3 regions of the Pantoea sp. X-Soil-TKNS-1279 genome follow, and region 2 is predicted to be linked to each of the others. Evidence: predicted binding sites of a transcription regulator. Region 2 holds the regulator's gene; each other region holds the start of a gene.
The links. The regulator PurR, encoded in region 2, represses purine synthesis genes. The targets are predictions, from matches to a motif close to CANGCAAACGTTTGCNTG.
Positions count from the first base shown of each region.

Region 1: AC6I8N_RS02050 (nucleoside-specific channel-forming protein Tsx) is a predicted target of PurR. The motif match lies at 1,810-1,827, and genes of this name have one in related genera.
Region 3: glyA (serine hydroxymethyltransferase) is a predicted target of PurR. The motif match lies at 3,467-3,484, and genes of this name have one in related genera.

Region 1 is NZ_AP035948.1:452,627-463,334, reverse strand. Features, by position in the region: gene AC6I8N_RS02060 (response regulator) at 1-323, shown strand, start outside; gene AC6I8N_RS02055 (sensor histidine kinase) at 320-1,675, shown strand; gene AC6I8N_RS02050 (nucleoside-specific channel-forming protein Tsx) at 2,066-2,932, shown strand; gene yjdN (VOC family metalloprotein YjdN) at 3,000-3,425, opposite strand; gene AC6I8N_RS02040 (LysR family transcriptional regulator) at 3,504-4,406, opposite strand; gene AC6I8N_RS02035 (amidohydrolase) at 4,523-5,836, shown strand; gene AC6I8N_RS02030 (M20 family metallopeptidase) at 5,833-7,278, shown strand; gene abgT (p-aminobenzoyl-glutamate transporter) at 7,371-8,891, shown strand; gene AC6I8N_RS02020 (MFS transporter) at 9,091-10,500, shown strand.
Region 2 is NZ_AP035948.1:1,953,673-1,964,380, reverse strand. Features, by position in the region: gene AC6I8N_RS09330 (C40 family peptidase) at 1-506, shown strand, start outside; gene cydH (cytochrome bd-I oxidase subunit CydH) at 569-658, opposite strand; gene purR (HTH-type transcriptional repressor PurR) at 944-1,969, shown strand; gene punR (DNA-binding transcriptional activator PunR) at 1,966-2,877, opposite strand; gene punC (purine nucleoside transporter PunC) at 2,986-4,188, shown strand; gene cfa (cyclopropane fatty acyl phospholipid synthase) at 4,497-5,645, shown strand; gene AC6I8N_RS09300 (riboflavin synthase) at 5,722-6,372, opposite strand; gene AC6I8N_RS09295 (MATE family efflux transporter) at 6,575-7,948, shown strand; tRNA gene AC6I8N_RS09290 (tRNA-Val) at 8,102-8,178, shown strand; tRNA gene AC6I8N_RS09285 (tRNA-Val) at 8,182-8,258, shown strand; tRNA gene AC6I8N_RS09280 (tRNA-Val) at 8,290-8,366, shown strand; gene pykF (pyruvate kinase PykF) at 8,709-10,121, shown strand; gene AC6I8N_RS09270 (major outer membrane lipoprotein) at 10,426-10,662, shown strand.
Region 3 is NZ_AP035948.1:3,231,252-3,241,959, forward strand. Features, by position in the region: gene AC6I8N_RS15105 (ABC transporter ATP-binding protein) at 1-905, shown strand, start outside; gene AC6I8N_RS15110 (ABC transporter ATP-binding protein) at 898-1,914, shown strand; gene glyA (serine hydroxymethyltransferase) at 2,099-3,352, opposite strand; gene hmpA (NO-inducible flavohemoprotein) at 3,691-4,875, shown strand; gene glnB (nitrogen regulatory protein P-II) at 4,937-5,275, opposite strand; gene glrR (two-component system response regulator GlrR) at 5,354-6,685, opposite strand; gene qseG (two-component system QseEF-associated lipoprotein QseG) at 6,685-7,353, opposite strand; gene AC6I8N_RS15140 (sensor histidine kinase) at 7,357-8,784, opposite strand; gene AC6I8N_RS15145 (hypothetical protein) at 8,918-9,136, shown strand; gene purL (phosphoribosylformylglycinamidine synthase) at 9,364-10,708, opposite strand, start outside.

The sequences.
Region 1 (10,708 bases), 1.5 Mb from region 2:
GAGCGATTACCCGACGTCGTCACGGTGCGGCGGATTCCCTGTTAGGCAGCGGCGACGTGCAGCTCGATATGATGACGCGTGAAGTACTGTATAAAGGGCAGCGTGAGCAACTTACCGCGCGTGAATACGCCCTGCTTTATGCGCTGCTGGAGCGTCCGGGCGCCATTCTTTCACGCGAACAACTGGAAAACCGCATCTACGGCTGGGGCGAAGAAGTCACCAGCAATGCGGTTGATGTCTTAATTCATGGCATGCGCCGCAAGCTGGATAACGAAGTGATTCGCAACGTGCGCGGCCTGGGGTGGCGAGTCCCTGCAATATGAAACCCTTCACGTTTATGCGTTCCCTGCGTAATAAATTGCTGACCACCCTGTTGCTGATACATCTGGCGATGATCGGTGGTGTCACCTCCTATTTTTACAGCTGCTACGGCGACATGATCGGCACTATGAAGGACGATCAGCTGGCAAAAATCGCCGATGCCTGGGCCAGCAGCAAACGCATTCCTGCCCTGATGCCGCTGATGCTCAACGCCGATAAACTCAAAAGCGCCTATGTGGTGCAATTGTGGGATGACAATCAGCAGCTGCGCGCCAGTTCCTGGCCGGAGTTGAATGCGCCATTGCAGAGTAAAAAAGGCTGGAGTGACGTTAAGATCGGAGATTGTGAAGACTGCGACTGGCGTGTCTTCAATCGCCCCGGTGAACCCGGCAGTGAAATCGCTGCCATTCAGGTGCTCTACAACATCGGCTATATGAAAAGCGTAATGGTGAAGCGCGCACTGTCAGCCATTATCCCGTTGATTTTAATGATGCCGCTCTCGCTGCTGGTGATCTGGCTGGTGGTGCGCGCCATCACGCGCGACTTACGCGTGGCCTCGCGCCAGATTGCCGCCCAGGAGATGTTGCATCCCGACAGCGTCCCCCCGGATGGCTTACCGGACGAGATCCTGCCGCTGGTTGCCGCCTATAACTCGCTGCTGGATAAACTGCGTGCTGCCTGGTCGTCACAGCGCCAGTTCCTCGAAGATGCCGCCCACGAACTGCGTACGCCGGTAACCGCCGTGACGTTGCAGCTGGAGAACCTACGCCAGCATATTCAACCGGGCGAGGCCAGCCGTCAGTTTGATCAACTGGAAGCGGGCGTGACCCGTACCCGCCATCTGGTGACACAGCTGCTGAACATCTCGCGCCAGGAAGATCAGTCGGTGGTCGCCACGGTAGAAAATATTGAGCTGGAAGACCTGCTGAAGGAGAGTATCGAGCAGCTGATGGTGGTGGCCGATAAGCGTGGAATTGATATCGGTTTTAACGGCACTGCCCACTACCGCATCCAGGCCAGTCGTTCCGATTTACGCAGCCTGTTTGACAACCTGATCGGTAATGCCATGCTGCACACCCCCGAAGGCAGCCTGGTGGATGTGCTGCTGCATCGCGTCGGCAATCACACCGTGGTGGATATTGTTGATAACGGGCCGGGTATGCCGGAAGGCTTTATCGAACGCGCGTTTGACCGCTTCACTCGCTCGCCTGATGTGCAGGCCCAGGGTAGCGGCCTTGGGCTGTCGATTGTTCGCAGCGTGGCGCAAAAACACCGTATGCAGGTGGCACTGTCGAACTGCCTCAATCCGCAGGGTCAGATTTGCGGTTTGCAGGTGCGAGTTACCCTCCCTTAATAGCTGTCCCTCATCCGTAACGGCGCGATTTATCGCGCTGTTTTTTTGTGCTGTGCCCCTCCACGCAAAACATGCGCGATAAATCGCGCCGCTACATCCGATTCCCCCATAAGCATTTTGCAACGCGTCGCGACAACGTAAACGGTTGCGGGGTTCCGTTCGGCCCATGACACTTATGTGACATAACTCACATTTTTGGTGAATGGAATTGCAACACTTTTTGACAAACGTGATCAAAATCTATTTTCTATCGGACTGATACAGGCACCCTACGCGAGCTTTAAAAACCGGCAGCTCAGACCGGCTTAAAACAATTCACCGCCCACCCCTGGGATCGACTGACACCGATCGCGCATTTTTGCGACGATCACGAGCATGTGGTTAACGATAATGAAATATAAAGCATTGATAGCAGGGGCCTTACTGGCCAGCAGCTGGACCGGCGCGACCCAAGCAGCAGACAGCAACCCGCAATACCTTTCCGACTGGTGGCATCAGAGCGTCAACGTGGTGGGCAGTTATCACACCCGTTTCGGACCACAGTTTAACAACGACGTGTATCTGGAATACGAAGCCTTTGCCAAAAAGGACTGGTTTGATTTCTACGGCTACGCCGACCTGACCAACTTCTTCGGTCTGGGCAACAGCAACGCTAACGGTATTTTCGACCACGGTTCGCCGCTGTTCATGGAAATTGAGCCGCGTTTCTCCATCGATAAGCTGACCGGCACCAGCCTGGCGTTTGGTCCGTTTAAAGAGTGGTACTTCGCCAACAACTACATCTACGACATGGGCCGCAACGCGTCGCAGCGCCAGAACACCTGGTATATGGGTCTGGGCACCGATATCGACACCCATTCCGATGTGGGCCTGTCGCTGAACGTGTACGCGAAATACCAGTGGCAGAACTACGGTGCCGCCAACGAAAACAGCTGGGATGGCTATCGCTTCAAGGTGAAATACTTTGTTCCGATTACCGACCTGTGGGGCGGTAAGCTGAGCTATATCGGCTTCACCAACTTCGACTGGGGTTCCGATCTGCGTGACGAAACCGGTCCATCACGTACCAGCAACTCGATTGCATCCAGCCACATTCTGTCGCTGAACTACGACCACTGGCATGTTTCTACCGTGGCGCGTTATTTCCACAACGGTGGACAGTGGGCTGATGGCCAGGAGCTGAACTTCGGCAATGGTCCGTTTGAAGTGAAATCAACCGGCTGGGGTTACTACCTGGTTGTGGGTTATAACTTCTAACTTAGCTAACGCCACCTTCATCCGTAGCGGCGCGATTAATCGCGCCGCTACGGGGTAAAATCGGTGACTAAATTCTTGGTTTATAAGCATTCACCATCCACGGCACACCGAACTTATCGGTGAACATGCCAAAACCATTCGCCCAGAACGTCGGCTCCCAGCTTTTTGTCACCTGCCCGCCGGCAGACAACGCATCAAACCATCGCTTGCCCTGCACTTCATCCGGCGTGGAGAGACTCACTGCAAAGCCGTTGTAATGCGCCTCACGATTCCCGTCACTCAACATAATTTCACCCTGCCCGATGCGCAGGTGCGCGTGCATGATATGTTCCGGCGGAAAGGTCATCCCGGAAGGACAACCTTCTGTGGATTCCGTCTCCGGCATATCGCCAAAGGTCATTTTAAACAGCAACTCGCCGTCAGTCGCCTCAAGGTAGAATGCGATGGCCTCTTCGCAGCGGCCGTCATAAAACAAATAAGGGGTAATTTGCATGGTCGGTTCTCCAGAGTGAACGCCCGATGCCAAGTGTAGTGGCTGCCAGCCAAACAGGACGCGAGCCGGGCCGCACTCTTACCTTTGTTGACAATAGCGCCGGAACAGCTGCGCCATATAGGCGCTCATCGGCGTCAACGCCGTGTCCTTACGCTGAATCAGATAAAAGTTTGCCTTGGGTAACGGATCATCCAGCTCCAGCGCCACCAGCAGGCCGCCGTGGGTTGGGTCTTCAATCACATCTCGCGAGATAATGCTGACGAAATCGGTCTTTGCCACCAGGCTGGTACAGGCCATAAAGGTTTCGCAGGTGACGACGATTTTCGGTGCCATGCCGCGCTCGCCAAACATATCGTGCAGCAGCCGATAATAGCTGCCCTGCGGCGTCGGCATGGTCCAGTCACAATGCTGCAACTCCGCCAGCGAGCGTGCATGAGCCATCGGATGGCCTTTACGCACCACCACCTGATAATCTCGCTCCATCAGTCGTTCGTAGGTCAATTCCTGATCGAGATGGCTTTGGTCGTAAGTGTTGATGGTGAAATCCAGCTCCCCCTGGCGCAGCTCATGTACCATCGCCACCAGTTGGCCTTCGACGATACGCACCTTTACCAGCGGATATTCGCGGTGAAAATGATTGATCACCTGCGGCATCACGGTACGCGCGATGCTGCCGCCGACGCCAATATTCACCCTGCCGCCCGCCAGCCCCAGTCGCTGCTGAATATCTTCCTGCGCGACGCGCAGTTCTTCCAGCACCAGGCTGGCATGCCGAAAAAAGTTATCACCAATATCGGTCAGGGTAACGCCCTGATGGCGTCGTTCAAATAAACGCGCGCCGAGTACCAATTCCAGTTCCTGGATCGACTTAGTCAGCGCAGGCTGCGATACGCCTGACAGACGGCTGGCAGAGCGGATGCTGCCCTGGCGGGCCACATCAACAAAGGCGCGGAGCTGATGCAATTTTAAGTTAGCAGGCATAGTTACTCGGTGATAACCGTTGTTTATCAGGCACAAGATATTCGCATCTTATGCGCGCCAATACCATTGTGTAGATTCGGGACAATGCATAAAAAACCAACATAAAGGATATGCCGATGAAAACCCTTTCCGACCGCGTCAGCGCCCTGGTACCACAAATGCAAAGCTGGCGACGCGACCTGCATCAGTTTGCTGAGTCGGGCTGGCTGGAATTTCGTACCGCCACCCTGGTTGCCGAGGAGCTGCATCGTCTTGGTTATCAACTGCAACTGGGCCGTGAAGTGGTGGATGCCGATGCGCGTATGGGGTTGCCTTCAGCCGCAGTACTGGCGGCACAGGAAGCGCGCGCCCTGGAGCAGGGGGCGCTGCCGCAGTGGCTCAGCCATTTCTCCGGCGGCTTCTGTGGCATTGTTGCCACCCTGGCAACCGGTCGCCCTGGCCCGGTGATGGGCTTCCGCGTCGATATGGATGCGCTCGACCTCAATGAAAGCACCGTCGCCGATCATCTGCCGCAGCGCGAAGGCTTTGCCTCCTGCAATGCGGGCATGATGCACGCCTGCGGTCATGACGGTCATACCACCATCGGCCTTGGCCTCGCCAACGTGTTGATGGCGATGAAAGACCAACTGAGCGGCACCATCAAACTGATTTTCCAGCCCGCCGAAGAGGGCGTGCGTGGTGCAAAAGCGATGGTTGCGGCGGGCGTAGTGGACGATGTGGATCTGTTTACCGCCATCCATCTCGGCACCGGCGTGCCTGCCGGCGAAATCGTTTGCGGCAGCGACAGCTTCCTCGCCACCACCAAACTTGATGTGCAATTCACCGGGGTGGGAGCCCATGCGGGTGGTCGCCCGGAAGAGGGACGCAACGCCCTGCTGGCCGCTGCGCAGGCCACGCTGGCGCTGCACAACCTGCCGCAACACAGCGGCGGCGTGGCGCGTGTTAACGTCGGCGTGTTGCAGGCTGGGACCGGCCGCAACGTGGTGGCCGACACCGCGCTGATGAAGGTTGAGACGCGCGGCGTCAGTAACCAGGTGAACGACGATATTTATCAGCAGGCGCTGCGTGTGATTGCCGGTGCCGCAGCGATGTACGGCGTTGAATCCGACGTCAAACTGATGGGCGGCGCACGTAGCTGCACCCCAAGCCAACCGTGGGTCGCGTTTATCCACCAGCAGGCAGAAGCGCTGGGGCTGTTCGACTCGGTCATCGACACCAAAAAGCAGGCCGCCGGTTCCGAAGATGCCACCTATATGCTGGAGCGCGTGCAGCAGCGCGGCGGTCAGGCATCCTACGTGATTTTCGGCTGCGAGCTGGCGGCAGGCCACCACAACGCGAAGTTCGATTTCGATGAAGGCATCATGGCGGTGGCGGTACAAACCCTCGCTACGCTGGCACTGAACGGGGCACAGTTCGGAGTCCAGTCATGAGCCATCCTGAGTTTATCGATCACTACATCAATCAACATCAGGCGCGCTTCAGCGCCATCAGCGACGCCATCTGGGATGTGCCAGAAACCCGTTTTGAAGAGACGCAATCCTCGGCGTTACTGGCCGATGCACTGGAGCAGGAAGGCTTCAGCGTCGAGCGTGGCGTGGGGGGGATCGAAACGGCGTTTATCGCCAGCATCGGTAGCGGTAAACCGGTAATCGCCATTCTGGGTGAGTTCGATGCCCTGGCCGGTCTGAGCCAGAAAGCGGCCTGCGCTGAGCCGCAGCCGCTGGTGGAGAACGGTAACGGCCACGGTTGCGGTCACAACCTGTTAGGTACGGCAGGTCTGGCGGCCGCCTTCGCCATCAAGGCCTGGTGGGCAGAGCACGGCCAGCGCGGCACGCTGCGTTTTTACGGTTGCCCCGGCGAAGAAGGCGGTTCCGGCAAAACCTATATGGTGCGCGAAGGGTTGTTTGACGATGTTGATGCGGCAGTGACCTGGCACCCGGAAGGTTTCAGCGGCATGTTTAACCTCAGCACCCTTGCCAATATCCAGGCAGCGTTCCACTTCAAAGGGGTGGCAGCGCACGCGGCCAACTCGCCACATCTGGGGCGCAGCGCCCTCGACGCCGTCACACTGATGAATACCGGCGCGAACTTTCTGCGTGAACATATCGTGCAGGAAGCGCGCGTCCATTATGCCGTCACCAACACCGGCGGCGTCTCTCCCAACGTGGTACAGGCCGATGCCGAAGTGTTGTACCTGATTCGCGCGCCACAACTCGATCAGGCTCAGGATATTTATCAGCGGGTGATCAATATCGCCAAAGGCGCAGCGCTGATGACCGACACACAAATGACGGTGCGCTTCGATAAAGCCTGCTCCAACTACGTTCCCAACCGCGCGCTGGAAGCGGTGATGGAGGGTTATCTGCATCAGTTTGGCCTGCCGGATTACAACGACGATGAGCGGGCCTTTGCGACGCAGATCCGCGCCACCTTAACCAAAGACGATCTGCGCAACGCCCGACTCAACGCGGCACGCACCGGCGGTGAAGCCGGAGTTGCCTGGAGCGAGGCGCTGGGGGACAAAGTGCTGATGGATGACGTTGCCCCGTATGCAGTAACGCGTGAGCTGCTGTATGGCTCCACCGATGTGGGCGATGTCAGTTGGGTGACACCCACCGCGCAGTGCTTCGCGCCGTGCTTTGCCTTCGGTACGCCGCTGCATACCTGGCAACTGGTGGCGCAGGGTCGCACCGCTATCGCCCACAAAGGTATGTGCCTGGCGGCAAAAGTACTGGCCGCCACGGCACTGACCCTGTTGACCAATGATGCCGCTCTGGCACGCTGCCGCGACGAGTTTATCCGCGTACGCAGCGAGCAACCCTATCAATGCCCGATTCCGCCAGGGGTAAAACCGTCAAAACTGGCATCCTGATAATAAACCCGCGCCCATGCAGGCGCGGGCAGTCGTATCCAAAACAATAAAATTTTTACGCAAATACAACATAACGAGACGAGGAAATGCCGATGGAAGTCACCACGGAGAATCGCAGCCCAGGGAAGCTGTTTAGCTGGATTGAGCGGGTCGGTAACAAAATACCGAATCCTTTTTTATTGTTCGTCTATTTGATTGTGGTGCTGATGGTCGCGACGGCCATCATCAGCGGTCTGGATCTGGCGGTGAAGAATCCGACCAACGGTGAGCTGGTGCGGGTCAATAACCTGCTGAGTGTAGCCGGGTTGCAGTGGATCCTGCCCAATATCATCAAGAACTTCAGCAGTTTTACCCCGCTGGGTTCGATTCTGGCATTGGTGATTGGTGCCGGTCTGGCAGAAAAGGTCGGTCTGCTGCAATCGCTGATGGTCAAGATGGCGTCACGCGTTAGCCGTCGCTACGCCAGCTATATGGTGTTGTTTATTGCCTTCTTCAGCCACATCTCCTCCGATGCCGCGCTGGTGGTGATGCCGCCGCTCGGCGCGCTGATCTTCCTCGCCGTGGGACGTCATCCGGTAGCGGGTTTGCTGGCGGCGATCGCCGGTGTGGCGTCCGGGTTTACCGCTAACCTGCTGATTGTCACCACCGATGTGCTGCTGTCGGGTATCAGCACCGAGGCCGCCAAAGCGGTGAGCGACACGGTGCACGTCAGCGTGATCGATAACTGGTTCTTTATGGCTTCATCGGTGGTGGTGCTGACCATTGCCGGAGCGGTGCTGACCGACAAGTTTATCGAGCCGCGTCTGCCCGCCTGGAACGGTGGCCATCAGGATCGTCTGCCGCCACTGACCGCACTGGAAAACCGCGGCCTGCGAGCCGCAGGTATCGCCGCGCTGGTGTTTATCGCGCTGATGGCGCTGCTGGTGGTGCCGGAACACGCGCCACTGCGTAACCCGAAAACCGGCGGCATTATCCCGTCGCCGTTTATTCAGGGCATTGTGCCGATCATCATCCTGTTCTTCTTTGTGGTGGCGATTGCCTATGGCGCGGTGACCAAACAGATCCGGCGCGCGGATGATATTCCGCAATTGCTGGTTGATCCGATGAAGAGTATGGCGGGCTTTATTGTTATGGTGTTTCCGCTGTCACAGTTCGTCGCCTTCTTCAACTGGAGCAACATGGGTAAGTTTATGGCGATTGGCTTGACGGATATGCTGGAAAGTGCCGGTATCAGCGGCGCACCGGCGTTTCTTGGCCTGATGTTCCTGTCGGCGTTCCTGTGTATGTTTATCGCCAGCGGTTCCGCCATCTGGTCGATTCTCGCCCCGGTGTTTGTGCCGATGTTTATGCTGCTCGGCTTCCACCCGGCCTTTGCGCAGATGATTTTCCGTATCGCTGACTCGGCAGTGCTGCCGCTGGCCCCGATGTCACCGTTCCTGCCGCTGTTCCTGGGTTTCCTCCAGCGCTACCAGAAAGATGCGCAACTTGGCACCTATTATGTACTGATCTTCCCCTATCCGCTGGTGTTCTTCGCCACCTGGATTGTGTTGCTGGTGGTCTGGTACGCACTCGGTTTACCGATCGGTCCGGGCGTCTATCCCAGCCTGCATTAATCGCATCGCCAGGGACGGCGATCACACTTACGTGATTTGCAACGTACGTTGCTAAAATCTCACCGCCTCACCTCTCGGCAACCTGGGCGTAATTGATTATTCTGCTATTCCTTCGCTTGCTAACGGTTAATTATTTTTAAAACCAATCTCCGCCGTTCGCGAGTTTTGCAAACACCGTCATACCGAGGTTCACACAAAAATGACAACAGCCTGCACCACAGGGATGGCTGGCGATTTTATCGCTGCGGATCGCCGCACCTTAGCTGGACGCATTGATGCGCTCCCCTCTTCCGCTGGCCTGTGGCGTTTTATTACGCTGCTGGCACTGGGCGGCTTCTTTGAACTCTACGATCTGTTCGAAACCGGCTATATCAGCTCCGGGCTACTGGCGGCGGGCGTGTTCCACACCGGTAGCGCGGGCGTGTTCGGCATTGCCGATCAGGCCGCTTTTGCCTCGGCCACGTTCCTTGGCCTGTTTGTCGGTGCCAGCCTGCTCGCGCCCTACGCAGACCGCTTTGGCCGCCGCCTGACCTTTATGTGTGCACTGGCATGGTACGGTGCATTTTCGCTGCTGATGGCGTTCCAGCAGAGCGCCGAGATGATTATCCTGTGCCGCTTTCTGGTGGGGATTGGCCTCGGCATTGAGCTGGTGACCATCGATACCTATCTTTCCGAGTGGGTGCCGACCCAGCTGCGTAGCCGCGCTTTCGCCTTCTCGTTCTTTATTCAGTTTCTTTCGGTACCGGCGGTGGCGCTGATGTCGTGGTGGCTGGTGCCGCAAACCATTCTTGGTCTGGAAGGCTGGCGTTGGGTGGTGATTGCTGGCGCGCTCTGCTCGCTGGTGATCTGGTTTATTCGTAAGAACCTGCCGGAATCGGCGCGCTGGCTGGCACAACAGGGACGGCATCAGGAAGCGCATCGCGTCCTGAGTGCAATGGAACAACGCTGCGGCATTGCGCCGGGAGAAGACTTTTCCGACAGCGATGCGGCGGCGCAACTGCCGAAGAAAGGCCGTTTCAGTGAGATTTGGGCGCCGGCGTATCGTAAGCGCACCCTGATGCTGGTGGTGATGAACTTCTTCCAGGCGATTGGTTTCTTTGGCTTTGGCAACTGGCTGCCAGCGCTGCTGTCCGGCAAAGGGGCCACGGTGACGCACAGCCTGTTGTATGCGTTTTTCATTACCCTGGCGTACCCGCTGGGTTCGCTGATTTGCAGCCGCTACGCCGATAAGCTGGAGAACAAGTGGCAGATTGTTCTGTCGTCGTTGATGACGGTGGTGTTCGGCACCCTGTTCGCCTTTATGACCAACCCGGTGTTGATGATTATCTGTGGCTTCCTGATTACCTACAGCAACGCCTGGCTGACCTTTAGTTACCATGCTTATCAGACTGAGATTTTCCCGACGCACATTCGCGCCCGCGCGGTGGGTTTTTGCTACTCCTTCAGCCGCCTGTCAACCGCGTTCAGTAGCATTCTGATTGGCATGATTCTGCAATATGCCGGAAGCGAAGGGGTGATTGCCTTTATCGTGTTGAGTATGTTGATGGTGATGCTGTCGGTGGGGATTTACGGTCCGAAGACGCGTGGGATTGATTTGGAGAATATTTAAGGGGAGGTGCCGCCCGGCGGCGTCCTCGCGCAGCGCATCGCGCTGTCCTCTCGCTTATCACTCAGGCCACCCCACCGCCTGAAAGCCAAGTGCTCTCTTCATTGCGCGATTTATCGCGCAAAAAGCACCGCGTAGCGGCGAGGGAAGCTGGCGCGAGGCCCGGGATTGCAAAGGGTGCGGCCAGGCACCCTTTGCTCGGTCGCCGCAC
Region 2 (10,708 bases):
AAAAATATGGTCACCAACGTCTGGCGAAGAGAAGCGCGAAGCAGGACGATGACCGCGATTTGACCACCATCAAGATGAGCAATTCTCACCGTCAGCGCTATCAGAAAGCACGCGAAACCGCGATGAACAAGCTGATGGGGCAGATTGGTAAACCATACCAATGGGGTGGCACTTCACCGCATACCGGTTTCGATTGCAGCGGTCTGGTGTGGTACGCCTATAAAGACCTGGTCAAATATAAATTCCCGCGCACTGCCAACGAAATGTATCACCTGCGTGATGCGGCACCGATTAAGCGCGATATGCTGGAGAAAGGGGATTTGGTGTTCTTCCGCATCAATAATCGCGGCACTGCCGATCATGTCGGTGTTTATCTTGGTAATGGCAAATTTATCCAGTCGCCTCGTACCGGTAAAGATATTCAAATCAGTGCATTGGGTGAGGATTACTGGCTGAAACACTACGTCGGGGCACGCCGTATGATGACCCCCAAAACTATCCGCTAAAAAACGCCCGATACCCGATAAAACAAGAAGCCGGACCCTGATTTTCAGGTCCGGCTTTTTTATTAATGAAGGATCGCGGTGAAGCTGAACACGATAATCATTAGTAGCGCGCCCACAGTGGTAAACAGCGCCAGTTTCAGGTCTGTACTCATCACAACTCCTTAGTCACAATAAATGAAGGGTTATCGTAATTTTCTCACAGCCTCCGGCAAAAATCTCGTCTTATCCGCGCCAGCTTGCTAGAATCGCCGCCTTTCGTTGCGCAACAGATTTTGCGCACGCTGTGTTTGCGGCAAGTTAAAGCGTTATTGACCAGGTGTTAATGTCTTTTTCTTCGCCATTCGCCCCGAAAATCGGGGCGCAAAACCATTAGCAGACGCAAACGTTTAACAATATACTTATCAGTTAGTTGCGATAAGCCCGGGAGTACCATTTTCATGGCAACAATTAAAGATGTGGCGAAACGCGCCGGTGTCTCCACCACCACGGTTTCGCATGTCATCAACAAGACGCGTTTTGTCGCGGAAGAGACGCGTAACGCCGTATGGGAAGCGATCAAAGAGCTGCATTACTCGCCCAGCGCCGTGGCGCGCAGCCTGAAAGTCAACCACACCAAAACGCTGGGGCTGCTGGCCACCTCCAGTGAAGCCCCCTATTTTGCCGAGATAATCGAGGCGGTGGAAAACCACTGTTTCGATCGCGGCTACACGCTAATCCTGGGCAATGCGCATAACGACCTGCAAAAACAGCGCGCATATCTGTCGATGATGGCGCAGAAGCGTGTCGATGGCCTGTTGGTGATGTGTTCAGAATACCCTGACGACCTGCTGACCATGCTGGAAGAGAACCGTAATATCCCGATGGTGGTGATGGACTGGGGCGCATCGCGTGGCGATTTTACCGATACGGTGCAGGACAATGCGTTTCAGGGTGGCTATCTCGCCGGGCGTTACCTGATTGAACGCGGTCATCGTGACATTGGTGCCATCCCCGGACAAATGGAGCGCAACACCGGCGGTGGCCGCCATGCCGGTTTCATGCAGGCGCTGAATGAGGCAGGCATCACCGTGCGGCCCGAGTGGATTGTGCAGGGCGATTTTGAACCGGAATCCGGATATCAGGCGATGCAGCAGATCCTCAATCAGAAGCAACGCCCGACTGCTGTGTTCTGCGGTGGCGATATCATGGCGATGGGCGCGATCTGTGCTGCGGATGAAATGGGTCTGCGGGTCCCGCAGGATATCTCAGTGATCGGCTATGACAACGTGCGCAACGCGCGTTATTTCACGCCGGCGCTGACCACTGTTCATCAACCTAAAGCTCAGTTAGGCGAAAAAGCGTTGGAAATGCTGCTGGATCGTATCACCAGCAAACGTGAAGAGCCGCAGACCATCGAAGTTCAGCCAACGCTGATTGAACGCCGTTCAGTCGCTGACGGCCCGTTCCGCGACTACCGCCGCTAAGTTTCCGTTTCGCTCAACCATTCATGGTTGAGCGTTTCGGCATCGCCGAGATAACTCAGCAACCAACCCAGAGCCGGCGAGTTCCGTAGTTCCGACCAACTGACACAGCATGGGCTCTCCGGGAACGGCGTGGGTAACGGTAACTCGGTTAATGCTCCGCTATCCAGCAATGGCCGGGCTAAATGGCCCGGCACCATCCCTACGCAGAGTCCCGCCAGCAGGCAGTCAACGCCGGTTTCCCATTCCGGCACCACCAGCCGGCGTTGATTATCTAACGTCCAGGTCATGCGCCGCGGCAACGCCCGTGAAGTGTCTTCCAGCACCAGAGAAGGCCAGGCCCGCAACGTTTCGTCATCCAACAAGGTACTTTTTGCCAACGGATGATCGGGGCTGACCACGCAGCGCCAGTTCAACGCGCCCATATCCTGAAAGGCGAAACGCCCACCGACCGGGATCGCCTGAGTGGCCCCAATCGCTACGTCGACCCGCCCATCGGCCAGTGCATCCCATACACCATTAAACACTTCATAACTGATAATCAGCTCCATGTCGGGAAAGTGGCGGTAGAAATCCTTCACCAGTTGTCGGGTGCGATGAGGTTTAACGATGCAATCCACCGCGATACTCAGCTGACCACGCCAGCCATTTGCCAACTGCTGGCACTGCCGCCTCGTCGCCAGCATTTTTTTGATAACACTACGCCCTTCCCGGACAAAATGCTCCCCGGCTGCCGTCAGCACCACTTCCCGATGCTGACGTTCGAACAACGGCACCGCCAGCCAGGTTTCGAGCTGCCGTACCGTGTAGCTGATGGCAGAAGGCACCCGATGTAACTCTTGTGCTGCCGCACTAAAACTACCGCTGCGGGCCACCGCATCTACCACTTCAAGCGCATATTCAGACCACATATTTTTGCCTGCAAATTTTTTGATAGCACCGCGCAAATATTAGCGTTTCACAAAACCTGGCGCACGCTTTTACACTCCTCCGCGTTTACCTGTCTAAAGAGAATTACCATGTTGTCATCAAAAGGATTTCTGCCTTATCTTGCTTTACTCAGCATGCTGGGCTTTCTTGCTACGGATATGTATCTGCCGGCATTCGGTGCCATGCAGCAGGATTTTGCTACCGCCCCCGGTACCATCAGCGCCAGTCTGAGTCTGTTCCTTGGTGGTTTTGCCTGTGCGCAGGTCTTCTGGGGACCGCTGTCAGATCGCTTCGGACGTAAACCGGTTCTGCTGGCGGGATTAGCGATTTTTGCCCTGGGTTGTCTGGGCATGTTGTGGGTGAGCGACGTCCGTTTGATGCTGGCGCTGCGCTTTGTGCAGGCGCTGGGTGTTTGCGCTGCCGCCGTTAGCTGGCAGGCGCTGGTGGTGGATCGTTATCCGCAAAATCAGGCCAACAAAGTTTTTGCAACCATTATGCCGCTGGTCGCCTTGTCTCCGGCGCTCGCCCCGTTACTCGGTGCCTGGCTGATGGGCCATTTTCACTGGCGTAGTATCTTTCTGCTGCTGACACTGATAACCCTGGTGTTGCTTATTGGCACCCTGCGTCTGGCGAATCCCGTACGAGCCGACACCACGCGAGCGCCGCAGCCTGGCTGGCTGACGCTGCTGGTATCGCGTACTTATAGCGGCAACGTATTGATCTACTCTGCCTGTTCCGCCAGCTTTTTTGCCTGGTTGACCGGCTCGCCCTTTATCCTCGCCGATGCCGGTTTATCACCGGCAGATATTGGCCTGAGTTATGTGCCGCAAACTATCGCCTTCCTGATCGGTGGATTTGGCTGCCGCGCGCTGCTGAATCGTTTTCAGGGGAAACAACTGCTGCCGTGGTTACTGGTGATCTACAGCCTGAGCATTCTTAGCCTGTTTGCGGTTGCGCAGCTTTCCGCCCCCGCGCTGTGGGCATTGCTGTTGCCGTTCTGTGGTATGGCGCTGGCAAATGGGGCTATCTATCCGATTGTGGTCGCCAGTGCCCTGCTGCCCTTCCCCCAGGCAACAGGCAAAGCCGCTTCATTGCAAAATTTGCTACAACTCGGATTATGTTTTGTCGCCAGCCTGGTCGTTTCCGCTGGATTACAACAAGCGCTGCATAGCACCAGCCTCGTGATGCTCGCTACCGTTGCATTCGCCTGGGCCGGTTTCGGTTGGCAACGTACGGCAAACGCACAAAGTGATGTTGCTCACAACTCCTTAGCCTGCGAAGATAATCACTGACGCAACAACTTTAGTTAGCATCCTAACGATAAGTCGTTGAATATTGACCCACGTAAGCATATACTGCGTGGGTCAGCAATTCTGTAACAAATCAATAACATAAATGTATTACTTTTAAGCGACTCTGTCGCTGGGATGGCGTCTGCACGATATTCTCCCCTGTGTTGTGCCAGACATTTCTATTCAGATTCATACCTCTGTAAAACGTCGGATATCTGGCGCACGGATTTTCCGTGAGTTCTCTCACAAGCCTGGAGAAATTGACTATTCTTTTCTCAGGTTGAAATCGGAAAGGTGATGGAGAAGCTATGAGTTCATCGTGTATAGAAGAAGTGAGCCTTGAAGAAAACCACTGGTTTCGTATCGCCCATGAATTACTGGAACGGGCTGATATTGCCATTAATGGCACTCGCCCCTGGGATATTCAGGTTAAGCATCCGGATTTTTTTAAACGTGTCCTGCAAGAAGGTTCATTGGGCTTAGGTGAAAGCTATATGGACGGTTGGTGGGACTGTGAAAATCTCGACATGTTTTTCCACCGCGTACTGAAGCAGCACCTGGATCAACAATTACCGCATCATTTTAAAGACACGTTGCGTATCGCAGCCGCGCGTCTGACCAATTTACAATCGAAAAAACGCGCCTGGATTGTCGGTAAAGAGCATTACGATCTTGGAAACGACCTGTTTTCTCTGATGCTTGACCCCTTTATGCAGTACTCCTGTGGTTACTGGAAAGATGCCGAGACGCTGGAACAATCGCAACAAGACAAACTCGATATGATTTGCCGCAAGCTGCAACTGAAACCCGGCATGACATTGCTTGATATTGGTTGTGGTTGGGGTGGACTGGCAGAGTTTGCCGCACGCAATTATGGCGTGAAAGTGCATGGTGTCACCATTTCGGCAGAGCAACAGAAGATGGCACAGGAGCGTTGTGCCGGTCTGGACGTCACCATTCTGTTGCAGGATTATCGCGACCTGAATCTGCAAGTTGACCGTATCGTTTCGGTCGGCATGTTCGAACATGTCGGTCCCAAAAATTACGCGACCTATTTTGAGGTGGCCGATCGTAATTTGAAGCCGGACGGTATTTTCCTGCTGCATACCATTGGGGCAATTAAAACCGATATGAATGTTGACCCCTGGATCGACAAATATATCTTCCCGAATGGTTGCCTGCCCTCCGTACGCCAGATTGCTAATGCCAGTGAGTCACATTTTGTGATGGAAGACTGGCACAATTTCGGTGCGGATTATGACACCACGCTAATGGCCTGGCATGCGCGTTTTCTTGACGCCTGGCCGCAGCTGGCAGAAAAATACGGTGATCGTTTTAAACGCATGTTCAGCTATTATCTCAATGCCTGCGCTGGTGCATTCCGCGCGCGTGATATTCAGCTGTGGCAAGTGGTTTTCAGCCGTGGAGCTGAGGGCGGCCTGCGCGTCGCGCGTTAACCTCCCGTTTGTAGCGGCGTGACGCATCACGCGCTTTTAAAACAGCGCGATAAATCGCGCCGCTACGAATGCCAGGTTATTCACTCTCGTCGGACTGCTGCTGCGCCAGAGCGGCTGCTTCACGTTGTGCCAACACGCGCTCAACGGTTTCGACAATGGCCTGGGTATGCGGATCAATCTCGATATTCACCTTGTGACCTAACTTCTTCGCGCCAAGCGTGGTGCGCTCCAGCGTTTCCGGGATCAGGTGCACACAGAATTTACTCCTGGTCACATCACCCACCGTCAGGCTGATACCATCAATACCGACAAACCCTTTATGCAGAATATATTTCATCTGCGCCGGGTCCTGTAATTTAAACCACACCTCACGGTTGTTTTCTGACTGAATAATTTTGCAGATTTCTGCGGTGGTCATAATATGGCCGGACATTAAATGACCGCCAATTTCGTCGCTGAATTTTGCAGCGCGCTCAATATTCACCACATCACCCACCTGCAATTCACCCAGGTTGGTAATCCGTAAGGTTTCTTTGATTAAGTCAAAGCTCACCTGGTCACCGTCAATCGCTGTCACCGTCAGGCAGCAGCCGTTATTCGCCACTGATGCGCCCAGCGCCAGCCCCGGCAATAACTCTTCCGGCAGTTTCACGACATGGGTGCGAAACAACTCTTTTTCTTCGATTGCAACAATCTCTGCCGTACCTTGTACAATTCCAGTAAACATAATCTCAGCCTCTGCGAAGTTTGCGCTAGTTTATCACAGCTGCCCCGTTCGGGTTTAATTTGGCGGCGCGTGAAATTTACACAATCGTTTTAACAAAATGCGAACAAAGTTTGGCTAAGCGTCAACAGACCGGTACACTAGGCCGCGCATTCTTTGGGGATTTCTCCCCGTTCTCTTCTTATTATTAAAATGCAGGTGATACGTGCAGAAGTATTTAACAGAAGCGCGTCAATTGCTGGCCCTTGCGATCCCGGTCATCCTTGCTCAGGTTGCCCAGACCGCAATGGGGTTCGTGGATACCATTATGGCCGGTGCGGTAAGCGCCACGGATATGGCCGCCGTTGCGGTGGGCACATCTATCTGGCTCCCCGCCATTCTGTTTGGTCATGGTTTGCTGCTGGCATTGACGCCTACCGTTGCGCAACTCAATGGGTCAGGACGACGTGAGCGCATCGCGGAACAAGTCCGTCAGGGTTACTGGCTGGCGTTTTTTGTCGCGCTGCTGATCATGGTGGTACTGTGGAACGCAGGCTATCTGATTCATGCCATGCATGATATTGATCCGCTGCTGGCCGCCAAAGCCGAAGGCTATCTCCATGCTCTGCTGTTCGGTGCGCCTGGCTACCTGTTTTTTCAGGTGGCGCGTAACCAGTGTGAAGGTTTGTCAAAAACCAAACCCGGTATGGTACTGGGTTTCCTCGGTTTGTTGACCAATATTCCACTCAACTATGTGTTCATTTATGGTCATTTCGGCATGCCAGCGCTGGGTGGCGTGGGCTGTGGCGTCGCCACCGCCAGCGTCTATTGGGTAATGTTTATCGTAATGCGCTTCTGGCTTAAACGTATGGGCAGCATGCGCGATATCCGTATGAATACCGCCTTCTCCACGCCGTCGCGGGTCATTCTGTCACGCCTGTTTGGCCTTGGCCTGCCGGTCGCACTGGCGCTGTTTTTTGAGGTCACATTGTTTGCCGTGGTCGCGCTGCTGGTTTCGCCACTCGGTATTGTCAAAGTCGCCGGGCATCAGATCGCGCTGAATTTCAGCTCACTGATGTTTGTCCTGCCGCTGTCGCTCGGGGTAGCCACCACCATTCGCGTCGGTTATCGCCTGGGTCAGGGTTCCACAGAACAGGCGCGGGTCGCGGCCTGGACCGCGCAAGGGGTCGGCATCAGCATGGCGGCCCTCACCGCGTTGTTTACCGTGACCTTCCGCCATCATATCGCGGCGCTGTATACCGCGAACCCGGAAGTGATCACCCTGGCGGCGCAACTCATGCTGTTGGCAGCCATCTACCAGTTCTCTGATTCGATTCAGGTGATTGGCAGCGGTATCCTGCGTGGTTATAAAGATACGCGTTCTATCTTCTTTATTACCCTCGTCGCTTACTGGGTACTGGGGCTGCCGGTGGGTTATATTCTGGCGTTGACCGATCTGGTCGTACCAAGACTTGGCCCTGCCGGTTTTTGGTGTGGCTTTATTGTCGGACTGACTTCGGCGGCAGTGATGATGCTATGGCGCATTCGCCGTTTGCAACGCCTCCCTGCGCAGGTGATTCTTACGCGAGCAGCACGCTAAGTCGCTGAGCGGGCCGGAAAAGGCCCGCAACGCCTAAAAAAACGACGCATAGCACAGATGCTGGTCAGTCATGATGAAAAATCGCTTTTTCCCCTTGCCAGCTCATCTGCCTGCCGTTAATATTCGTCCCCGCTGTCGCCCTGACAGCGTGTTGCGCTCTTAGCTCAGTTGGTTAGAGCACCACCTTGACATGGTGGGGGTCGATGGTTCGAGTCCATTAGAGCGCACCAAGTGCGTCCGTAGCTCAGTTGGTTAGAGCACCACCTTGACATGGTGGGGGTCGGTGGTTCGAGTCCACTCGGACGCACCATTTCTTCACCCTGAAGTATCACGGGTACAATGCGCTCTTAGCTCAGTTGGTTAGAGCACCACCTTGACATGGTGGGGGTCGATGGTTCGAGTCCATTAGAGCGCACCACTCTTTTTCAGTTTCCTGTTGCGCAACTCTCTCTTCCTTGATCTGTATCGTTTTATCTTACTGCTTTCATATTGGTTTTCGCATACTTAGCGACTATACTATGCCGCGTTGTCCCACTTGAAAGGTTTCAGCGCTAACGTGTTAATGGCGAGAACTCAAATTATTTGCGCAACACCGCCTGGTCGGTTCTCTCGCGAACCGCACAACTTCCCTGCACGCTTAGCTATCGTCTCCTATTCTTACTCTGTATTGCCCTTATCAACACCAAACGAATTTCCACTTCGGTGCCTGCGCATCGAATCCCAACCTTTATCATCCATCACAACTTACAGATAAGCTGACATGAAAAAGACCAAGATCGTTTGTACTATCGGTCCGAAAACCGAATCGGAAGAGATGCTGACTCAACTGCTGGAAGCAGGCATGAATGTCATGCGCCTGAACTTCTCTCACGGGGATTATGCCGAACATGGTCAGCGCATTACCAACATGCGTGCTGTCATGGAAAAAACCGGTCGTCAGGCTGCGATTCTGCTGGACACCAAAGGTCCTGAAATCCGCACCATGAAACTGGAAGGTGGCAATGATGCCCCATTAAAAGCTGGCCAGACCTTCACCTTCACCACTGACCAGTCCGTCATTGGCAACAGCGAGCGCGTCGCCGTCACCTATGCGGGTTTCACTGAAGATCTGAAAATCGGCAACACCGTGCTGGTTGATGATGGCCTGATTGGCATGGAAGTTATCGAAGTCACTGAAAACACGGTGGTATGTAAAGTGCTGAACAACGGTGACCTCGGCGAGAATAAAGGCGTTAACCTGCCAGGTGTCTCCATTCAGCTGCCGGCTCTGGCGGAAAAAGACAAGCGTGACCTGATTTTCGGTTGCGAGCAGGGTGTCGATTTCGTTGCCGCGTCCTTTATCCGTAAACGTTCTGATGTGCTGGAAATTCGCGAGCATCTGAAACAACACGGCGGCGAACACATTCAAATCATCTCTAAAATCGAGAATCAGGAAGGTTTGAACAACTTCGACGAAATTCTCGAAGCGTCTGACGGCATCATGGTGGCCCGTGGCGACCTCGGCGTAGAGATCCCGGTTGAAGAAGTGATCTTCGCGCAGAAGATGATGATCAAGAAGTGCAACAAAGCACGCAAAGTGGTGATTACCGCCACTCAGATGCTGGATTCCATGATCAAAAACCCACGTCCAACCCGTGCTGAAGCTGGCGACGTGGCGAACGCCATCCTCGATGGTACCGATGCGGTGATGCTGTCTGGTGAAAGCGCCAAAGGTAAGTATCCGCTGGAATCGGTCACTATTATGGCGACCATCTGTGAACGTACCGACCGTGTGATGAAATCACGCATTGATTCGCTCCAGGACTCACGCAAACTGCGTATCACGGAAGCCGTGTGCCGTGGTGCCGTTGAGACCGCTGAAAAGCTGGAAGCTCCGCTGATCGTCGTCGCCACTGAAGGCGGCAAATCAGCCAAAGCCATCAGAAAATACTTCCCGGATGCGACCATCCTGGCCTTGACGACCAATGCCACCACCGCACGCCAGTTGATTCTGAGCAAAGGCGTTGAAACCCACCTGGTTAAAGAAATTGCCTCAACTGACGATTTCTATCGTATTGGCAAAGAAATGGCGCTTGAGAGCGGTTATGCGCAAAAAGGCGACGTGGTAGTGATGGTTTCTGGTGCACTGGTTCCAAGTGGCACCACCAACACGGCATCTGTACACGTACTCTGATTTTCGCTTGAATGTTTATTAAAAAGCGCCCTTTTCGGGCGCTTTTTTTATTCCGGGTCTAATACAAAAGCACGAAATTACCAATCGATAATAACTATTCAAAAACCCGGAAAATTAAGGCTAATCCGATTAAATATCTCTGTTTTAGCTAAATATTTTTATCATCTTCTGCTAAACGATGCTTCTTTGAGCGAACGATCAAGTTTAAGCGTGTTCTCAGCAAAAATTTATTCTCAACTCAAAAAGCTTTGTGTAATACTTGTAACGCTACATGGAGATTAACTCAATCTAGAGGGTATTAATAATGAATCGTACTAAACTGGTACTGGGCGCGGTAATCCTGGGTTCAACTCTGCTGGCTGGTTGCTCAAGCAACGCTAAAATCGACCAGCTGTCTTCAGACGTTCAGACTCTGAACGCTAAAGTTGACCAGCTGAGCAACGACGTGAACGCAATCCGTTCTGACGTTCAGGCTGCTAAAGATGACGCAGCTCGTGCTAACCAGCGTCTGGACAACCAGGCTCACTCTTACCGTAAGTAAGAGTTCTGGTACTAAAAATGGCGCCATTATGGCGCCATTTTTTTTG
Region 3 (10,708 bases), 1.3 Mb from region 2:
ACCTTCTGCCGGGGGAAATTCTCGGGTTAGTGGGTGAGTCCGGTTCCGGCAAAAGCGTTACGCTGCGTTCGCTGCTGCGTCTGATGCCGAGCAGCGCGGAGGTTTCCGGCTCCGTCAAATGGCAGGGACGTGAAATCTCAACCATGAAAGCTGCCGAGCTGCGCAACATTCGTGGGGGGGAGATTGCCATGATTTTCCAGGAACCGATGATTGCCTTGAACCCGGTGCTCACCGTCTGGCGGCAGATTGAGGAAAGCCTGCGCGCGCACACCGATTTAAAGCGCAGGCAGCGGCGTCAGCGGGCCATTGAGCTTTTGACGCAGGTTGGGATCCCTGCCCCGGAACTCCGGCTTGACGATTACCCGCATCAGTTTTCCGGTGGGATGCGCCAACGCGTGATGATCGCCATCGCGCTGGCAGGGAATCCACGTCTGCTGCTGGCCGATGAACCGACCACCGCGCTGGATGTCACCATTCAGGAGCAAATCCTCAACCTGTTGTTTAATCTGCGCGATCAGCTCGATATGGGGATTATTTTTGTCACCCACGACCTTGGCGTAGTCGCCCAGTTATGCGATCGCGTGGCGGTGATGTACGCGGGACGGATCGTCGAAACTGCTCCGGTAGAGGAGATCTTCCGTCAGCCCCGCCATCCATATACTCAGGGGTTGATCGCCTCCGTGCCGCAAAATGGTGGTGAACGCCAACCGCTGCTGTCGATTGAGGGCACCCCCCCTTCCCTGCTCGATCTGCCAGCGGGATGTAGCTTCAGCCCACGTTGTCGTTATAAAACTGACGTTTGTCTCAGGCAACTGCCTGCGTCTGAGGTGATAAATCCACATCATCAGGTTGCCTGTCATCATCACGCGAACCTGAGGTTGCCGGAAGGGGTCGGAAATGAGTGAAGTGATCGCGCAGCGAGCGCTACCGATTGTCAGCGTCGAGGAAGCGATTGTGCACTTTCCGGTGGCACAGTCGATCTTCGAAAAAATTCAGGGCAAGCCACGTAAGTTTGTCCAGGCACTAAACGGTGTCCGGCTGGATCTGCTGCCGGGAGAAACGCTCGGCGTGGTGGGTGAGTCGGGCTGCGGCAAGTCAACGCTGGCAAGAACAATGGTCGGACTGCTGCAAACCAATGAAGGTAAAATCTACTTCAATGGTAAAGACATCGCCACGCTGCGCGGCAAAGCGCGGCGTAGTTTTAACCGTCAGGTGCAGATGATTTTTCAGGATCCCTACAGTTCGCTGAACCCGCGCATGACTGTCGGACAGGTACTAACCGAGGCGCTGTCGGTACACAACATGTGTCCCAAAGAGCAGATTCCCGCCCGCATTCGTGAATTGATGACGCTGGTTCGTCTTCCGCTCGACGCTATCGACAAACTGCCACATGAATTTTCCGGTGGGCAACGTCAACGCATTGGTATCAGCCGCGCGCTGGCTGTGGAGCCGCAGGTGTTGATCGCCGATGAGCTGGTGTCGGCGCTGGATGTTTCGGTGCAGGCGCAGGTGGTTAACCTGCTGCTGGATTTGCAGCAAAAACTCAATCTGACGGTGTTATTCGTCGCCCATGATCTGCGGCTGGTCAGGCATATTTCTCACCGGGTGGCGGTGATGTATCTCGGTGAGGTGGTGGAAGTCGCCGATACGGAAACGCTTTTCAATACGCCGTTGCATCCTTACACCCAGGCCTTGCTGCGTGCCGCACCGAGCATGGATCCCTGCGATCGCGGTAAAAACGTTAGCCTGATGGGTGAACTACCCAGCCCACTTTCCCCACCATCGGGCTGTCGCTTTCATACCCGCTGTCCTTATGTTACTGAACGCTGTCGCATAGAACGTCCCGTGCTGGCGACCAAAGCGGAGGGGCAGCGCGTGGCCTGCCATCTGGCACCGGTTGAATCCGGGGCATAAGAAAGTTCACAGTCGATGGAAGCCAGCGTAGTTGTATTCATTTGTAGCGGCGAGATTTATCGCGCTGTCTTCTGTGATGTTAACCTGCGCGATAAATCGCGCCGCGACCACGGATGTCATTCACAAGGCATAAAAAAAGGATGGCTTAACGCCATCCTTTCTATCGGTTCGAACTCAGGCCTTATCAGGCATAAACCGGCAGACGTGCGCAGATATCCAGCACTTTCTGTTTGGTACGTTCGATGGTGGCTTCGTCGTTGATGTTGTCCAGCACGTCAGCAATCCAGCCTGCCAGTTCACGCACTTCCGCTTCTTTAAAGCCACGACGGGTTACCGCCGGGGTACCGATACGGATACCAGAGGTCACAAACGGGCTTTTCGGATCGTTCGGCACGCTGTTTTTGTTGACGGTGATGTTGGCACGGCCAAGCGCGGCATCCGCTTCTTTACCGGTCAGGTTTTTGCTCACCAGGTCAATCAGGAACAGGTGGTTGTAGGTGCCACCAGAAACGATGTTGTAACCGCGCTCCAGCAGCACTTCCACCATCGCTTTGGCGTTTTTGGCTACTTGCTGCTGGTAAGTTTTGAACTCAGGCTCCATCGCTTCTTTGAACGCAACCGCTTTACCAGCGATAACGTGCATCAGCGGGCCACCCTGACCACCCGGGAACACCGCGGAGTTCAGTTTTTTGTACAGCTCTTCGTCACCGTTTTTCGCCAGGATCAAGCCGCCACGCGGACCCGCCAGGGTTTTATGGGTGGTTGAGGTTACGATGTGTGCATGCGGAACCGGGTTCGGATAGACGTCAGCAGCGATCAGGCCAGCAACGTGAGCCATGTCAACGAACAGCCAGGCGTCAACGCTGTCAGCGATTTCACGCATTTTTGCCCAGTCAACCACACCAGAGTATGCCGAGAAACCGCCAACGATCATTTTCGGCTTATGGGTTTTCGCCAGTTCAGCCAGTTCGTTGTAGTCGATTTTACCGGTTTCATCGATGCCGTATGGCACCACGTTATACAGTTTACCGGACAGGTTAACCGGAGAACCGTGAGTCAGGTGACCACCGTGCGCCAGGTTCATACCCAGAATGGTATCGCCCGGTTGCAGCAACGCGGTGTACACCGCAAAGTTAGCCTGAGAACCGGAGTGCGGCTGTACGTTAGCGTAATCTGCGCCAAACAGCGCTTTGGCGCGATCGATAGCCAGCTGTTCAACGATATCTACGTATTCACATCCGCCGTAGTAGCGTTTGCCCGGATACCCTTCCGCGTATTTATTGGTGAGCTGTGAACCTTGCGCCTGCATAACGCGTGGGCTGGTGTAGTTTTCAGAAGCAATCAGTTCAATGTGCTCTTCCTGACGCACTTTCTCTTGCTCCATCGCCTGCCACAACTCGGCATCATAATCGGCAATGTTCATATCACGCTTTAACATCCGCATCTCCTGACTCAGCTAACTTTTTTAACGGCAGTTTAAGCCCCGCTAAGGGGCGAAGGCCAACAGTGTAAACCGTTTTGGCAGGTGACGGTAGCCGCAATCCTTTCTTTTTACGCAAACGATTGGCAAGGCGCTGGAACGGGTTTTTTACGCATTTTTGCAACCCTGTGAATCACGATATTTCCTCAGCATGAAGCGGAAAAAATTTCAGGTTTGCGAGGCGGATTCCAGAGCAGGCGAAAGATCCCGCAACGATCAGGGGGATTTACAACCCCTGCGCCTGGATCATAAGATGCATTTAAAATACATCTTTTAAATTGCCATGAGGATTCACCATGCTCGACGCGCAAACCATCGCTACCGTTAAATCGACCCTGCCCGCCATTGCCCAATTAGGCCCCCAGCTCACCGGCCATTTCTATCAGCGAATGCTGACGCAGCACCCGGAACTCAAAGACGTGTTCAACATGAACAACCAGCGCAGCGGTAATCAGCGTGAAGCGCTGTTCAATGCCATCTGTGCTTACGGCGCCAATCTGGAGAACCTTGCGGTGTTGTTGCCCGCGGTCGAAAAAATCGCCCAGAAGCACGTCAGCCTGAATATTCAGCCGGAGCAGTACGCTATCGTGGGTGAGAATCTGCTGGCGACCATTCAGGAACTGCTGAACCCCGGCGAGGAAGTCTTACAGGCCTGGGGTAAAGCCTATGGGGTATTGGCTGAGGTGTTTATCCAGCGTGAAGAAACCCTTTATCGCACGTCAGAGGCGAAAATCGGCGGCTGGCGTGGCGCGCGTGATTTCCGCATCCGCGCCATTCAGCAGCAAAGCAGCGTGATTAAAAGTTTCGAACTGGCCCCCGTCGATGGCGAGGCAGTGGCAGATTTCTTGCCAGGTCAGTATCTGGCGATCAGTCTGCGCCCGGACAGCACAGGAAATCTGCAACACCGCCAGTACTCCTTGACGCATCAGCCAAATGGTCAGTGCTACCGCATTGCGGTGAAACGTGAAGATCTGGGCACGGTGTCCGGCTGGCTGCACGATCGGGCAAAAGTCGGTGATGTGGTGCAGTGCGCGGCACCGGCGGGTGATTTCTTCCTGCAAGTGACACCGACCACACCCGTCACGCTGATCTCGGCGGGTGTCGGTCAAACGCCAATGCTGGCAATGCTCGCCACGTTGGCTGCACAGACGCATCCGGCGGCAGTTAACTGGCTGCATGCGGCGGAAGATGGCAAACAACATGCGTTTGTTGAAGAAGTCAAAGCGTTGGGCAGCCGCCTGCCGCATTTTGCCAGCCATATCTGGTATCGCCAGCCCGCTGCCGAAGAGACGGGGCGTTACGATGCGGCGGGATTGATGGATTTAGGCTCCGCTTCTGCCGCTCTGGGCGAGGCAGACCGTCAGTTCTGGCTGTGTGGCCCGCTGGCGTTTATGCAGTTTGTCGCTCGCCAGTTGCTGGATGCCGGCATCGATGCGGATCGTATTCATTACGAGGTATTTGGCCCGCATAAGGTGTTGTAAATCCTGCAATAAAAAAGCCCGCAACGCGGAACATTGCGGGCTTTTCAGCAATTCGAGGGGCTTAGATCGCCTCTTCGTCCTCTTCGCCGGTACGGATACGCACCACACGCGCAACATCGAAGACAAAGATTTTACCGTCGCCGATCTTGCCGGTCTGCGCGGTTTTCATGATGGTTTCAACGCAGGTATCAACGATATCGTCGCCCACCACCATTTCGATTTTTACTTTCGGCAGAAAGTCGACCATATACTCAGCACCGCGATACAGCTCGGTGTGACCTTTCTGACGACCAAAACCTTTCACTTCGCTGACCGTCATCCCGGTGATGCCAACTTCGGCTAACGCCTCACGTACATCATCGAGTTTGAATGGTTTGATAATTGCATCGATCTTTTTCATGACAGATCCTTTTTTCACTCCCTCCGTGGCCGGACGGGTAACAGATAGTATAAGTGTTTCTGCCGCAGCCGCAGCAAGCTACTCTTTAAAATCGCTGGCGTCCAGTTCATGGCGCGACAGCAGCTTATAGAATTCAGTGCGGTTGCGTCCAGCCAGACGCGCCGCATTGGTCACATTTCCTTTGGTCATTTGTAGCAGCTTGCGCAGATAATTCAGCTCAAACTGGTTACGCGCTTCGACAAAGGTCGGCAGTGCCGTATTTTCACCCGCCAGCGCCTGCTCCACCAGCGCATCGCCAATCACCGGCGAGGTACTCAACGCCACGCATTGCTCGATCACGTTCACCAACTGACGCACATTGCCCGGCCAGCTTGCACCCACCAGGCGTTTCATGGCATCCACCGAGAAACTGCGCACAAAAGGTTTATGGCGATCGGCAGCCTGGCGCAGCAGATGATTCGCCAGCAGCGGAATATCCTCGGCACGTTCGTGCAGCGCCGGGATCTTCAGATTCACCACGTTGAGGCGATAGTAAAGATCTTCGCGGAAACTCTTCTTTTCCATCGCTTTGGGCAGATCACGATGGGTGGCGGAAATGATCCGCACATTGATACTGACATCATTGTTGCTACCGAGCGGGCGCACTTTACGTTCCTGCAACACCCGCAGCAGCTTAACCTGCAATGCCTGCGGCATATCACCAATTTCATCAAGGAACAGCGTACCGCCTTCCGCCGCCTGAAATAACCCTTCACGCGCGCTCACCGCCCCGGTAAATGCGCCTTTGGCGTGGCCGAATAGCTCCGATTCCAGCAATTGTTCCGGCAATGCCCCGCAGTTGATGGCGATAAAGGGTTTGCTGGCACGCGGGCTGGCGGCATGAATCGCCTGCGCCAGCACCTCTTTACCCGTACCGCTCTGGCCGTTGATCAAAATGCTGACGTCAGATTGCGCCACCATATGTGCCTGTTCCAGCAGTCGCAACATCAACGGGTTACGTGTCACGATCGCTTCCCGCCAACTGTCATCGCTGGCCGGGGCGCGTTGTGCCAGCGCCTCATCAATGGCTTTATACAGCGCGTCACGATCCACCGGTTTGGTGAGGAAACTGAATACCCCCTGCTGGGTGGCTGAGACGGCTTCCGGGATCGAGCCATGCGCGGTCAGGATGATGACGGGCAACCCCGCATGACGCTTCTGAATTTCGCCAAACAGCGCCAGACCATCCATCTCATCCATCCGCAGATCGCTAATTACCAGATCGACCTTCTCTTTTTGCAGATGGCGTAACGCCTCCGGGCCGGAGGCCGCAGTCGCTACCTGATAGCCTTCACTGCTCAAACGCATTCCCAACAGCTTGAGTAAACCAGGATCGTCATCCACCAGCAATAATCGTGCGGCCTGTTTCATTAGGGCTGCTCCTCATTGGTACTGCTGCTGTGGGCACTGTCGCTGCTGTCGGGTGCCTTACGCGAGGACAACTGGCGCTCGATATCAGTCAGACGCTCCAGCTTGTGTTGCGTGTCATCCAGCGATTTACGCAGCGTGCGTTGCTGCTGACGCAGGCTATCCAGTTCAGCGTCGCTGCTCTGTTGCAGACGCGTATAGCGGCCTCGCGCCTCGCTCAGTTCAAGCTGCGCGGCCTGATTGCTGCGCCACAATTGAATCAGTGGACGAACGGCAGCAGGAAACGCGGTGCTATAGCTATCCAGCGTCTCCACATAATCACGGCGCTCCTGAGGCGTCACGTTGCCATTCGCCAGCAATACGCCCTGCTTAAAGGCGCGTGACCAGCTTTGCACCGGCCAGCGGCGCGCCTCCGCTCGGGCTTCCGCCGGGGAGAGCCGCTCAGCACAATCAATCGCCCGTTGCCAATACAAAGGGTTATTCATCGCGGCAAGATAATTGATTTGCCAGATGTTGCCACAATCGGTTGCCAGATAGTCCGGCAGCCGCACCTGCGGCTCCGGCAGCGTTGCATCTTCACGCAGGGCGCTGTTGTTGGTCGGTGCATGGCAGCCCGCCAGGCCAAAGACCATCAATCCAGCTGCGAGTAAGTTACTGAGGGATAATTTCATTGATCAGGCATTCCCGGCGGTGGTAGTCAAAATAATACGAAAACAGACATCCGCATCCTTGCGCGTCACCAATTGCAAATCACCCTGCATCCTGCGCAGGCAATCTTTAGCAATGCTTAAGCCCAGCCCGCTGCCTTTAACTGGCCCTTTGCGCTGCTGGCTGCCCTGATAAAAAGGCTCAAAAATCATCGCCTGCTCCTCAGCCGGAATGGGTGTGCCGGTGTTTGCCACCTCAATCCACACCTCATCGCCCTTCTGTTGGCTGTGCAGCCAGATGTTACCGGATTCGCTACCGTAGTTCACGGCGTTCGAATACAGGTTATCGATCACCCGTTGCAACAGGGTGGTTTCCGCCAGGCAATGGTTCACCTGCAAATCAACGTGGGTATTCATCTGCCGGGCATGGGCGGGCAATGAATGTGCCTTCACCACGGTATCGATGATGCTATCCAGCGCCACCGTTTCCAGCGCCATTGGGCCATCCGCCAGTTTGCGGTTGTAGTCCAGCAATTGCTCAATCAGGCGTTGCAGATGACGACTGCTGGTATCGAGGATCGCCACCACTTCCTGCTGCTCACTGTTCAATGGACCGGCCACCTGATCGGCCAGCAGCTCCGTACCCTCACGCAGGCTGGCAAGCGGTGTTTTCAGCTCATGTGACAGGTGGCGTAGAAACTCATGCCGCTGCGTCTCCAGCCAGCTAAGGCGTTCGCTTAACCATACGATCCGTTGGCCGAGGGAGCGGATTTCTCGCGGGCCACCAAAGCTGACACTGTCGCCCAGCGCTTTCCCTTCGCCCAGCCGGTTGATCATACGTTCGACGCGCTTGACCGGACCAATAATCATCCCGGTAAACAGCAGCACCAATGCCAGACTGATCAGAAACAATATCAGTGCCTGCCAGCCAAAAAACTGACCGCGATCGGCAATTTCTCGCTGCAATTGCAGACCACGGGAAAAGACCACTTCGCGTGTGGCCTGGACCATCTGCGCATTAGTATCGGAGAAACGTTCCAACGCCGCCGCAGCGGGGGCTGCCGGATTGCCATTAGTGCATTGCAGCGTTTCCAGCTGTGGCAGTGTCGCGGATAAGACTTTGAACGCGGGTAACTCCGGCAGGCTGGCCGCGTGGCTACTCAGCATCTGGTCGTAGCGCACCCGCTGCGACTGGTACAAATGGGCCAGGGTCTCGTCACCCAGCACACAATATTGCCGATAGCTGCGTTCGAGTTCGATGGCCGTACGTGCCATCGCTTCGCTTCGACGCACATCGGTAAAGGTGTTGCGATTGGTATCCGCAGCCTGATTACTCAGCGCCGAAAGGCTTTCCCATGCCTGCCAGGCCAGCACCAACAAGGGCAGCAGCACCAGCAGGAACGCCATCAACACCAGTTGACGCAACGATCGGGGAAACAGACGCCATCTCTTCACAACAGATTTCCTTAAAATTTGACTGAGGAATGCTAGCGGAGTCTGACAGCGGAAGAAAGTACAGATAAGAAAACGGCAGGCGCGATGCCTGCCGTTAAGCGCGACGCCGAATGCCTCGCGCAGGAATAAGGTGGTGCCTAACTCAACGTTACGTCCGATGCTTGATAACGTTGCAAAGCAAGCGATTATCGGTTGGGTGGACGGCAGGCACCGTTTGGTGCGTCATTCAGTTTTTATGAGCTCAACCGCAATGCGGGGCAATCATAAGCAGGAGAATGAGCAACGCAAAGATTATAGCAAGTATCGTGCCAAAAATAAAATAGTGTTTATTATCAGACAAATGCCCGAGTGAATGTCCGACTGGCGGGAAATTTTTACCGTCCGGTCCGGTAAAGTGTCGCTAATTAGCAACGGGTTTCAGGGGTAAAAATTACCACTAATAATATCAATGAGTTAAATGTCACTTTTTGGCGACATGATAACCGTAGCGGTGTCGCCATTTTCCGACATTCAATAAAAAAGGGCGCCCTGATGGACGCCCCTGATGCACGATAAATTGCGCTGCTACAAGCGGTGCGGTTAACCCAACTGCTTACGTGCGTTGCGGAAAATACGCATCCACGGGCTGTCCTCGCCCCACTCTGCCGGGTGCCAGGAATTGCTCACGGTACGGAATACGCGCTCCGGGTGCGGCATCATAATGGTGACGCGACCGCTTTCGTTGGTCACGGCGGTGATACCGTTCGGCGAGCCATTCGGGTTGGCCGGATAGGTTTCCGTCACCTTACCGAAGTTGTCGACGAAGCGCAGCGCCACCAGACCTTTGCTTTCCAGCGCGGCCAGATGGGCACCATCACGCACTTCAACAAAACCTTCACCGTGCGACACGGCGATCGGCATACGCGAACCGGCCATACCATCCAGCAGCAGCGACGGGCTGGCAGCAACTTCCACCAGGCTGAAGCGCGCTTCAAAACGTTCTGACTGGTTACGTACAAAGCGTGGCCACAGTTCGCTGCCCGGCACCAGCTCGCGCAGGTTGGACATCATCTGGCAACCGTTACACACGCCCAGCGCCAGCGTCTGTGGACGATGGAAGAAGTTTTCAAACTCATCGCGCACGCGGCTGTTGAACAGAATCGATTTCGCCCAGCCTTCACCGGCACCCAGCACGTCACCGTAGGAGAAGCCGCCACAAGCCACCAGCGCGTGAAACTCTTCCAGACCGCGACGGCCCGCCAGCAGATCGCTCATATGGACGTCAACGGCGGTGAAACCAGCACGATGGAACGCGGCTGCCATTTCAACGTGCGAGTTCACACCCTGCTCACGCAGCACGGCGACGCGTGGGCGTGCACCGGTGGCGATCATCGGTGCTGCCACATCTTCTTCTGGTTTGAAGGTCAGATGGACGTTCAGGCCCGGATCGTTGTCGTTTTTCTTCGCGTCGTGTTCCTGATCGGCACAGGCCGGGTTATCACGTAGGCGTTGCATCTGCCAGGTGGTTTCTGCCCACCAGGTACGCAGCGTGGTACGGCTTTCGCTGTACACCGCGTGCTCACCAGAACGGATAACAAAGCGATCGCCCGGCAGCGCCTGACCAATCACATGTACGTTGGTCGCCAGACCGTGGTCAGCGAAGGTCTTCAGCACTGCATCGCGATCGGCTGCATTGATCTGAACCACCGCCCCCAACTCTTCGGTAAACAGCGCGGCCAGCGCATCGCTGCCCAGTGCGGCGATATCCGCCTCAACACCGCAGTGGCCGGTAAACGCCATCTCAGCCAGCGTCACCAGCAGACCGCCGTCGGAACGGTCATGGTAGGCCAGCAGTTTCTGCTCTGCCACCAGCGCCTGAATGGCGTTGAAGAAGCCAGCCAGTTGCTGTGCATCGCGCACGTCGGCCGGTTTGTCGCCCAGTTGA